DNA from 2 places in the Azoarcus sp. Soil_N_20 genome. Region 1 is predicted to be linked to the other one. Evidence: riboswitches for the same ligand, from Rfam matches in the RefSeq annotation. Region 1 holds a riboswitch; the other holds the start of a gene.

Region 1 (4,514 bases):
ATCAATCGCGGGTGCGGGGTGGGGGCCGCGGCTGCGGAGTCCTGCTCCAGCATGGCCGCGAGTCCGGCGCCATCGACCTGCTGGCCGAACACCGCATAGGCAAAGAGGCCCTGGTGCGCGAACCGCCGAAGCCAGTCGTCCAGCCAGTCGGTGGCGCCGTTGATGAAATGGTAGCGATGCACCAGCACCGCGACTGCGGGTTGGTCGCTGTAGCGGGGGACCGTGCCTTGCCAGGCCGCCAGTGCGTCGGCGTTGTCGAAGAAGTCCGGCGCATCGGGATGATAGAGGCCGCGCGCGGGCCACCGCCGCGGAGCCGGCAGATCCGGCACCGCAGCCTGGTCGATGGCGGCGGAGGCGAGCGTGAACGCGTGGCGGACGTTGGTTTCGCCCCCCGCGCGCAGATACTCGTCCATACGCCGTGCCGCACGGTCGGCCGGAGCTGCCGGCACTTCGGCGCTGATCCATACCACCCGCTCGGGATGACTGGCCGCGTGGGCGTCGAGCATGGAACCGAAGAGTTTGTGCAGCCGGGCATGGGCGCTTGCGTGAGGCACATCGACCCACACCAGGTCGGCCTGTGTCAGGGCCCGGGCCATGGCTTCGCGCTGTTCCGCGGCCTGCCCCGGGGTGTCACGCAGCGGATGGTCGAGGTGGCGGACCGTCCATCCTGCCGCAGCACCGAGACGTTCGATCATCGCGCTGCGCGCGGCAGGAGTGATGTCCGCCGTCACCCACAGCAGGTCGCGGGCGAGGGCGTTGCCGCTCGCGCACCAGAGGGCGATGCACAGCAGCCGGAGCAGCGTGTTCATCGGTCGTCACCTGCGCCCGGTTTCTCGCCCGCGGCACCATCCTCGGGGACATAGATGATGCTGCCATCGTGCAGGCGGTATGCAACGCCGGCACGCACGCCCTTGCCATCGCTGACGCTTCCACTGCCCTTGTAGCGGACTTCGCGTCCCTGCTCGGTGACCACGATCTCCATGTCCGGCTCGCCCGCCTTGTGCACCCGGGTGGGGTCGGGAGGGGCGGTCTGGCGCGTACTCGCCGCCACTGCAGCGAGCAGGGCGACCACCAGCACGAGGAACACGTCGACCAGATTGACGGCCGACAGCATCGGATCTTCATCGTCCTCGTCGAGCACCTTCAGATGCTTGAGACTCATGCCCGCACCTCACGGGCCTTGCGGATGGACAGCAATTCGGCCAGCAGCCAGCGCCGCCGCACCGAATAGACTACCAGGCCGACCGAAGCCGCTGCCAGCGCCAGTACCACGCCGGCAAAGGCGCCGCTGAATACCGCCAACGCTTCGTGCCCCTGGCCGGTGGCCACGCTTTGCAGCGCGGGGCCGAGCGGAATCATGGTCGCAATCAGTCCGAGCATCGGCGTGACCCGGCTCAGCAGCCGCAATGGCTCGATCTGGCGCAGTACCCGCATCTCCAGTTCTTCCATCGAATACCCGGCGTCACCGGGCAGGCAGGCATAGTCGGGCAGGCGCCAGCGTTGCCAGCCTTCCATCAGGGTCCTGCCGGCGACCCACAGGGCGTAGGTGAAGGCAAGCGCGACGAGGGTGAGTACCGGCCACAGCAGGGCTTGGGCGATCTGCAGAAAGCTTGCTTCTATCATTGTCGGTTTCCGGTGACGGGGGTCAGAAGGTGATGGCCGGAAACTTCGGCCTTACGGTGACGGTCTTGCGGCCGGCCGGTGCGCTCAGGCTGACCCTCAGCTGCTTGAGCCCGGCATGGTTACCGAACGCGGAGAAGACGATCGATTGCAGCGCGGACACCCGGGCACATTCGAACTCGAACGCATAGACGATGTTGGCAATGTCCGCCGATCGGTCCGCGGTCGCGAGATCCGGTGCAAGCTGTGAGCGGGCGACGGTGCAGGCCGCTTCGGCAGCGGGCTCGATGAACTTGTCGAGTTCGCCGAGACGGCCCTTCAGGAGATCGAGGGTCTGCTGTTGCGCGGGGGTCTTCGGTGGGTAGTCGAACCCGAGCAGGCTCTCCAGCGGGAAGTTGAATTCGCCCCTCAGTACATCGCCCTCGATGACGAGGGTCAGGGTGGCGTGCCCATGGGTGTGGTCGCCGTGGCCGAAGGCGGGCGTTGCGACAGTGGTTACGGTGGCGACGGCCACGGCGCAGGCGAGCGCCGTCAGCGGCGAACGGCCGGGTCGGATGGTCATGGTGATGAACTCGAAAAGTCGCCCTCACTGTCTTCCCCGACAGTGCGTGGGCACAAGGTTGCGGTTCGTCAGGCGAACCGCAACAGCCTTGTTGGCCGGTATCCGGGCTGGCGGCACACATTTCCATCGCCTTCCCGGGCGGATCTGATCGATCCCGGTTCCAGTGGCTGGGTGATGGAAGTGGCCCGGACATCGAATTCCGGGCCTGGCCGCTTACCGTTGCGGGGGCAGCGCAGGTTATCCCGCCCCGCGCAGCCGTTCGAGGCCGGGGGGACGAGACTCCTGCTTCCCGTTGAACTGTGCTCCCGGAAAGGAAGCACGAGCACCAACGGGCCTGATGTTAGCCGAATGCCGACCGAGTGTCAGCCGTGTCCGGTTCGCCCGCCACCGCGTTGCTACCGTCGCGCAAGGCCCGGACATCGCCGGCGAATGGCTTCGTCCGGAGCAGTTGCCGCGAATCCGGGCTTTCTACTTCGGAAAGACCCTGAAGTAGAAGGCCCGGCTGGCGTAGGCCATCACCGGCAGGGTGATCAGCAGCAGCGGCAGCACCAATGCGCTGATCATGATCACCACCGCAAGCACCACGGCCCAGCACATCATCACCGGAAAACGCGTGAACACTGCGCGGACGCTGGCGACGACGCCGGAGACGAGGTCGGCGCGCCGGTCGTGGATGAGCGGGATGGAGAACGCCGAGATGGTAAACAGAATGAAGGCCAGCACCGCACCCATGATCGAACTGAACAGGATGAAATCGCTTACCCGCGCGTCGGCCGGCAACATGCGGGCGAACCCGATCGGCTCGTGACCGACCATGAAACCATAGAGGGTTCCCGCATCGGTGAGCCAGATCAGGAACAGCAGCGCGCATACGAAGGAGACGACCCAGCCGCCTCGCGGCATGCGCCGGAACCCACGCGGGATGTCGGCGGCCACCGGCTTCCCGCCGGCGTGAAGGACGTCCGAAACCGAGAAGAAACCGGCCAGCAGTATCGGCCCGACCAGCATGAATCCACCCGCCAGTGAGAGGCTGAGCGGCGCGATCGACACCGCGTCGAGGACCAGAAACAGCATGCCGCCCAGAACGACGAACACGGCCGCGTAGGCCGCACTCAACATCGGCACGGCGCGGAACTGAGCCATCCCGACCGCGATCGACGACCACAGGTCGGCCAGACTGACCTGCGCCGGCTGCAGCGATCGCGCGGCCGGTCTGCTTTTCGGGTGTTCGGGAGCGGGTTCGGACATGGCAGAGCATCCTCGGTCGACACCGGAGGCCGCATCCGTCCGGCACGATGCGCGAGTGGGTGATTGGGTCATGAATCGCGCGACCGTGCGGCCGGTGACGATTCCGTTTCATGTCGATTGTGGGCGGCGCCGGCCGCAGCTGCCTTGATCGAAATCACATTCGGCGGGCGGCAGAACTCGTCCGGATGAGAGGTGTCCGTCTACGAGGCGTGGGCTGCTGCCCGCCCCGAGCACTGCATGTAGCCGGCGTAGGGCAGGCCACCCGCGGCGAAGGCCGCAGGGATACCGGGCTGGCGGGCGTCCGATGCGCAGGGAAGTTGCGTCCGGGTATCGAAGTCGCGATCACGCGCGCGTCTCCTCCGGGTGTTACCTTGGTTGCAGCGACCGTCGAATACCGGAGGCATGAACGTGTCGGAACGATCAGGATCCGATTTGCCGCACGATGTTGCCCGCCTGCTGAGCCTCGTCGACGACTTGCTGCGGGAGCTGCAGCCGCGTTCGCAGACGCGGGCCGGACTCGACAGTCTGTTCGACCGCGATCTGGGTCTGGACAGCCTTGCCCGGGTCGAACTGCTGGCGCGGGTGGAGCGCGGCTTCGACGTCCGCCTCCCGGCGGAAGTGCTGGGGGCGGCCGAAACGCCACGACAGCTCATCGACGCGATCGGAAACGCTGGGCATCGGTCCGCCCGCTCGGCGCTTGCGGGTGTGCGGCTGGCGATCCCGGAACAGGCCGAGGGCGTTCCGGCGGACGCCGCCACCCTGGTCGAGGTGCTCGACTGGCATGTGGCCCGCCACCCCGACCGCATACATGTCACCTTCTACCGCAGCGCGGACGAGACCGAGGCCCTGAGCTATGGGCAACTCGCCGATGCCGCCGCACGGGTTGCCGCGGCACTGATGCGCGTCGGCATCCGGCCGGGGCAGTGCGTGGCGATGATGCTGCCGTCGGGGCTGGATTTCTTCCGCAGCTTCTTCGGAATCCTGTTTGCCGGCGCCGTGCCGGTGCCGATCTATCCGCCGGCACGGCCGGCCCAACTCGAGGACCATCTGCGGCGACAGGCCGGCATCCTGCGCAATTGCGAGG
Region 2 (4,514 bases), on a different contig from region 1:
GGCCCATGCGGTGACCGCGATCGTCGCTCCCGTGGCGCACAGCGCCTCCAGCGGTGCGAGCAGCGCCAGCGGCAAGAGCCCGAAGGCGCCGGCGATGGCGAGCTCCGGGGCGCTCAGGCGGCGGGCGAGCGGCTTCGACTTGGAGCTCTCGTCGTCGCGCACATAGGGCAGCAGGTGGATCAGGCTGGTCGAGGCCAGGCGCGACAGCGGATGCGCCACGAGCAATGCCACCGCCACCGCGGGGTCGCCGTGAGCGCCCAGCTCGATCAGCGCCACCATCTTGGCCGCCAGCATCAGCACCATGCCGACCGTGCCGTAGCTGCCGATCCGCGAATCCTTCATGATCGTCAGCACCTGCGCCCTGCTCCAGCCGCCGCCGAGGCCGTCGCAGCTGTCGGCCCAGCCATCCTCGTGAAAGGCGCCGGTGGCACGGATGGTGACCGCCATCGACAGGATCACCGCCAGTGCGGCGGGCAGCAGCAGCGCGAGCGCAAGATAGCTGAGCGCGCCGATCGCGCCCACCACCCAGCCCACCAGCGGGAAATAGCGCGCGGCGTGATTGAGCCGTTCCGGCGACCACGGCACCCAGGCCGGCACCGGCAAGCGGGTGAAGAAGCCGAGCGCGGTGAAGAAGAGTTCGAGCTGGTAGCGCATCGGGAGCTCAGGCCTTGCCGCTGACCCCCGCCGATTCGAAGCTCGCCATCTCGCCGAGGAAGTTGACTGCGGCCTGTACCAGCGGGAAGGCGAGCGCGGCGCCGGTGCCTTCGCCCAGGCGCAGGTCGAGTTCCATCAGCGGCTCGACTCCGAGGTGGGCGAGTTGCAGGGTGTGGCCGGGCTCCTTCGAGCGGTGGGCGAACACGCAATAGGGCAGGATGTCCGGCGCGATGCGCTGGGCTACAAGCAGCGCGGCGGTGACGATGAAGCCGTCGATCAGCAGCACCATGCGCTTTTCCGCGGCGCCGAGCATGGCGCCGGCCATCATCGCGATTTCGAAACCGCCGTATTCGGCAAGTGCGGCGAGCGGGTCGGCCGGGCGGCCGCCGCGGGTCAGCGCCTGCTCCAGCAAGGCCAGCTTGCGCGCGAGCCCGGCATCGTCCAGACCGGTGCCGCGGCCGGTGACGATGGCGAGGTCGGCGCCGCCGGTGGTGCCGATCAGGCAGTGGGTCAGCAGCGAGGCGGCGGCGGTGTTGCCGATGCCCATCTCGCCGAAGCCGACGCAGTTGCAGCCGTTGGCGGCGAGCGCATAAGCCAGTTCGCGGCCGCGGGCGAGCGCGGCGTCGCGCACTTCGGCCGCCATCGCCGGCTGCTCCAGGTAGTTGGCGGTGCCGGGGCCCATCTTGGCGCCGATCAACCCGGGGCGCTGGCCGAAATCGTGATTGACGCCGGCGTCGATCACGGTGAGTCCGAGTCCGAGCTGGCGGCTGAACACGTTGATCGCGGCGCCGCCGGCAAGAAAGTTCTCCACCATCTGCCAGGTCACGTCCTGCGGGAAGGCCGACACCCCGGCGCGGGCCGCGCCATGGTCGCCGGCAAACACCATGATGTGCGGCTGGCGCAGTTCGGGGGCGAGGGTGTGCTGGATCAGGCCGATCTGCAGCGCCAGCGCCTCGAGGCGTCCGAGGGCGCCAGGCGGTTTGGTCTTCTGGTCGATCTTGTGTTGCAGCGAGCTGGCAAGGGCGTGGTCGGGAGCGCTGATCCGGAAGTGCATGGCTGTCCTGCGAGGGCGGTGAGAGGCGGGCGCGGCGGATGGTAGCACGGCGGGTCAGCCGCCCTTCAGCATCAGCGGCAGGCCGGCGGCAACGAAAACCACCCGTGGGCATGCGGCCGCGATCGCCTGGTTGAGGCGTCCGGCCTCGTCGCGGAACAGGCGGCCGAGCGCACTGTCTGGCACCAGTCCGAGGCCGACTTCATTGGCGACCAACAGGATTCTGCCGGGCAAGGTCGGCAGGGCAGCGAGCAGGGCGTCGCGTTCGCGGCCGAACAGCGGCAAGGCATCGGCGGTGGCGGCGGGGGGCAGCTTCTCGGCGCCGGTGAGAAGGTTGCACAACCACAATGTGAGGCAGTCCACGATCACGCAGCGATCGGCTGCGGCCTCGCGGCGCAGCGCCGCGGCCAGTGCGACCGGGGTCTCGACGGTGCGCCACTGCCGCGGACGGTCCGCCTGGTGGCGACGGATGCGGCTGGCCATCTCCTCGTCACCGGCTTCCGCGGTGGCGATCACGGTGACGGCGAGGCCCGATTCACGTGCGCGCTGTTCGGCATGGCGGCTCTTGCCGGAGCGGGCGCCGCCGAGGATGAGTTCGCAGGTCATTGGTGGTATCGATTTTGCAGTGCACGACAAGGCCGGACACGGTATCATCCGCCCCCACTGCCCCGAAAGGGGTAGCGCGTTTGTGGTGCCCGGAGGCGGTTCTCGCCCGAGGGTTAAACGGGAAACAGGTGAGCGTCGCTTCTGGCGCGCAATGCCTGTGCTGCCCCCGCAACGGTAAGTGAGCGTAAGGCGCATCGAAAAGCCACTGGGTGTCGTTTGCCCGGGAAGGCGATGCGTCGGGTCCGGTCGATTCTGACCGGCACCGCTCATGAGCCCGGATACCGGCCCAAATGCGAAATGGCGGATGTGTCGCGGGGTGGCGACGACGGGTGCAGGCGGCTTGCGGCTCTCTTCGGTTCTCTCCCTGGCATGTCCTTGGCAATCGCTTCACGCGGTGCGGGGACGCAAACCGTGGGGCCGGGAGAAAATCAGTGAGAATCCGTGTTTCTTGTGCCGCACTCGCGGCAGCGATGGTCGTGCCCCTGCAGGCAGCGGCCGAAACCGAACTGGACAATGTCGTCGTTACCGCCAGCCGTCAGCAACAGCGTGCCGATGAGGCCCTTTTCAGTATCGACGTGATCGGGCGCGAGCAGATCGAGCGCGCCGGGCACAGCACGCTCATCGAACTCCTGGCCTCGCAGGCCGGTATCCAGGTAAGCAGTACGGGTGGCCCGGGTGCAAACACGGGTGTATTCATCCGTGGCGCCAATTCCGGGCATACGCTGGTGCTCATCGATGGCATGCGGGTCGGTTCCGCCACCACCGGACAACCCTCGCTGGAGGTGATTCCGACCGCCCTCATCGAGCGCATCGAGATCCTGCGCGGACCGGCGAGCGCGCTTTATGGTTCGGACGCGATCGGCGGCGTGATCCAGATCTTCACGCGCAAGGGCGAAGCGGGCTTCCATCCGAGTGTCCGTGTCGGTGCCGGCACCGAGCGCACCTATACGCTCGGCGCGTCCCTCGCCGGAGGGGAAGAGCGCTTGCGCTACAGCCTGTCGGCGGGACGCGACCGGACCGATGGCTTCAATGCTCGTCCGCAGGTCTCTACCGCAGCGGACCTCGATCGCGACGGTTTCCACAACGACTACCTGAGCGCTTCGGCTGCGCTGGGCCTGCGCGAGGACGACGAGCTCGGGCTCACGCTGTTTCATTCCGAGGGGCGCAACTGGTTCGACGCCGATCAGCCGTTCAACTCCTATGTGGACAAGGGCCTGGACAGCGCGGGTGTCTACCTGCGCAACAAGCTCGCGGACGCGTGGATCAGTACGCTGCGCCTCGGCACTAGCGAAGACCGCTCGCACACCCGGTCCACGTCGGCGCCGGCCGACCGGTTCGACACGGTGCAGACCCAGTTCATGTGGCAGAACGACATCGCCGTGGGGGGCGGTTCGCTGCTCGCAGCTTATGAGCACCTCGAGCAGCGCATCGATACCACGGGCACCTTCGAGCGCGACCGGCGCCTGGTGAATTCGGCCTTGATCGGATGGGGCGGACAGTTCGACAAGCATCACCTGCAAATCAACGCCCGTCACGATGACAACTCGCAGTTCGGCGGCAAGACGACGGGTCTGATCGCCTACGGCTACCAGTTTCTGCCACAGTGGAAGGTACGTGGCAGCGTCGGGACCGCATTCAAGGCGCCGACCTTCAACGACCTGTATTTCCCGCTCGCCTGTTTCCCTCCGTTCGGCTGTTTCGGCGGCAATCCGGACCTGAAGCCCGAGGAGTCTCTCAATCGCGAGCTTGGCGTGGTCTGGGAGCACGACCGGTTCAGCACGCATGCGACCTACTACGACAACAGGGTGGAGAACCTCATCCAGTGGGGCAACACGCCAGAGAACGTCGGCAAGGCCAGGCTGAAGGGGGTGGAGTGGGGCGCGAGCGCCATGGTGTTCGATTACCGAGTGCGGGCGACGATCGATCTGCTCGATGCGAAAGACGAGGACACCGGTGAACGACTCATCCGGCGGGCGAAACGCAGCGCATCGCTGGGGATCGACCGCAACATCGGAAAATGGACCTGGGGTGTGGAGTGGCGCGGGCAGAGCGCACGCGAAGACGGGCAGCGTCTGAGCGGGTACGGCATCGTCAACGCCTGGCTCCATCACGCCTTGACGCCCGAACTGCGGCTCGAGTTGCGGGCGAACAACGTGTTCGACAAGGAGTATCAGCTTGCCCGCGGGTTCTCCACGGCGGGGGC

What was found. A riboswitch is a leader RNA that binds a small molecule or an ion and turns the genes downstream of it on or off. The one in region 1 is predicted to bind cobalamin.
Region 2: it holds a riboswitch for cobalamin, as region 1 does, so the genes downstream of both, AC3A35_RS00545 (TonB-dependent receptor domain-containing protein) here and AC3A35_RS09255 (ZrgA family zinc uptake protein) in region 1, are expected to answer to the same signal.

What each region holds. Positions count from the first base shown of each region.
Region 1 covers NZ_JBDGKX010000003.1:420,988-425,501, reverse strand. The annotation lists gene cobN (cobaltochelatase subunit CobN) at 1-809, opposite strand, end outside; gene AC3A35_RS09265 (DUF2149 domain-containing protein) at 806-1,162, opposite strand; gene AC3A35_RS09260 (hypothetical protein) at 1,159-1,623, opposite strand; gene AC3A35_RS09255 (ZrgA family zinc uptake protein) at 1,646-2,182, opposite strand; cobalamin riboswitch at 2,259-2,527, opposite strand; gene AC3A35_RS09250 (DUF2189 domain-containing protein) at 2,651-3,430, opposite strand; gene AC3A35_RS09245 (AMP-binding protein) at 3,863-4,514, shown strand, end outside.
Region 2 covers NZ_JBDGKX010000001.1:101,558-106,071, forward strand. The annotation lists gene AC3A35_RS00530 (adenosylcobinamide-GDP ribazoletransferase) at 1-654, opposite strand, end outside; gene cobT (nicotinate-nucleotide--dimethylbenzimidazole phosphoribosyltransferase) at 662-1,708, opposite strand; gene cobU (bifunctional adenosylcobinamide kinase/adenosylcobinamide-phosphate guanylyltransferase) at 1,763-2,311, opposite strand; cobalamin riboswitch at 2,378-2,614, shown strand; gene AC3A35_RS00545 (TonB-dependent receptor domain-containing protein) at 2,743-4,514, shown strand, end outside.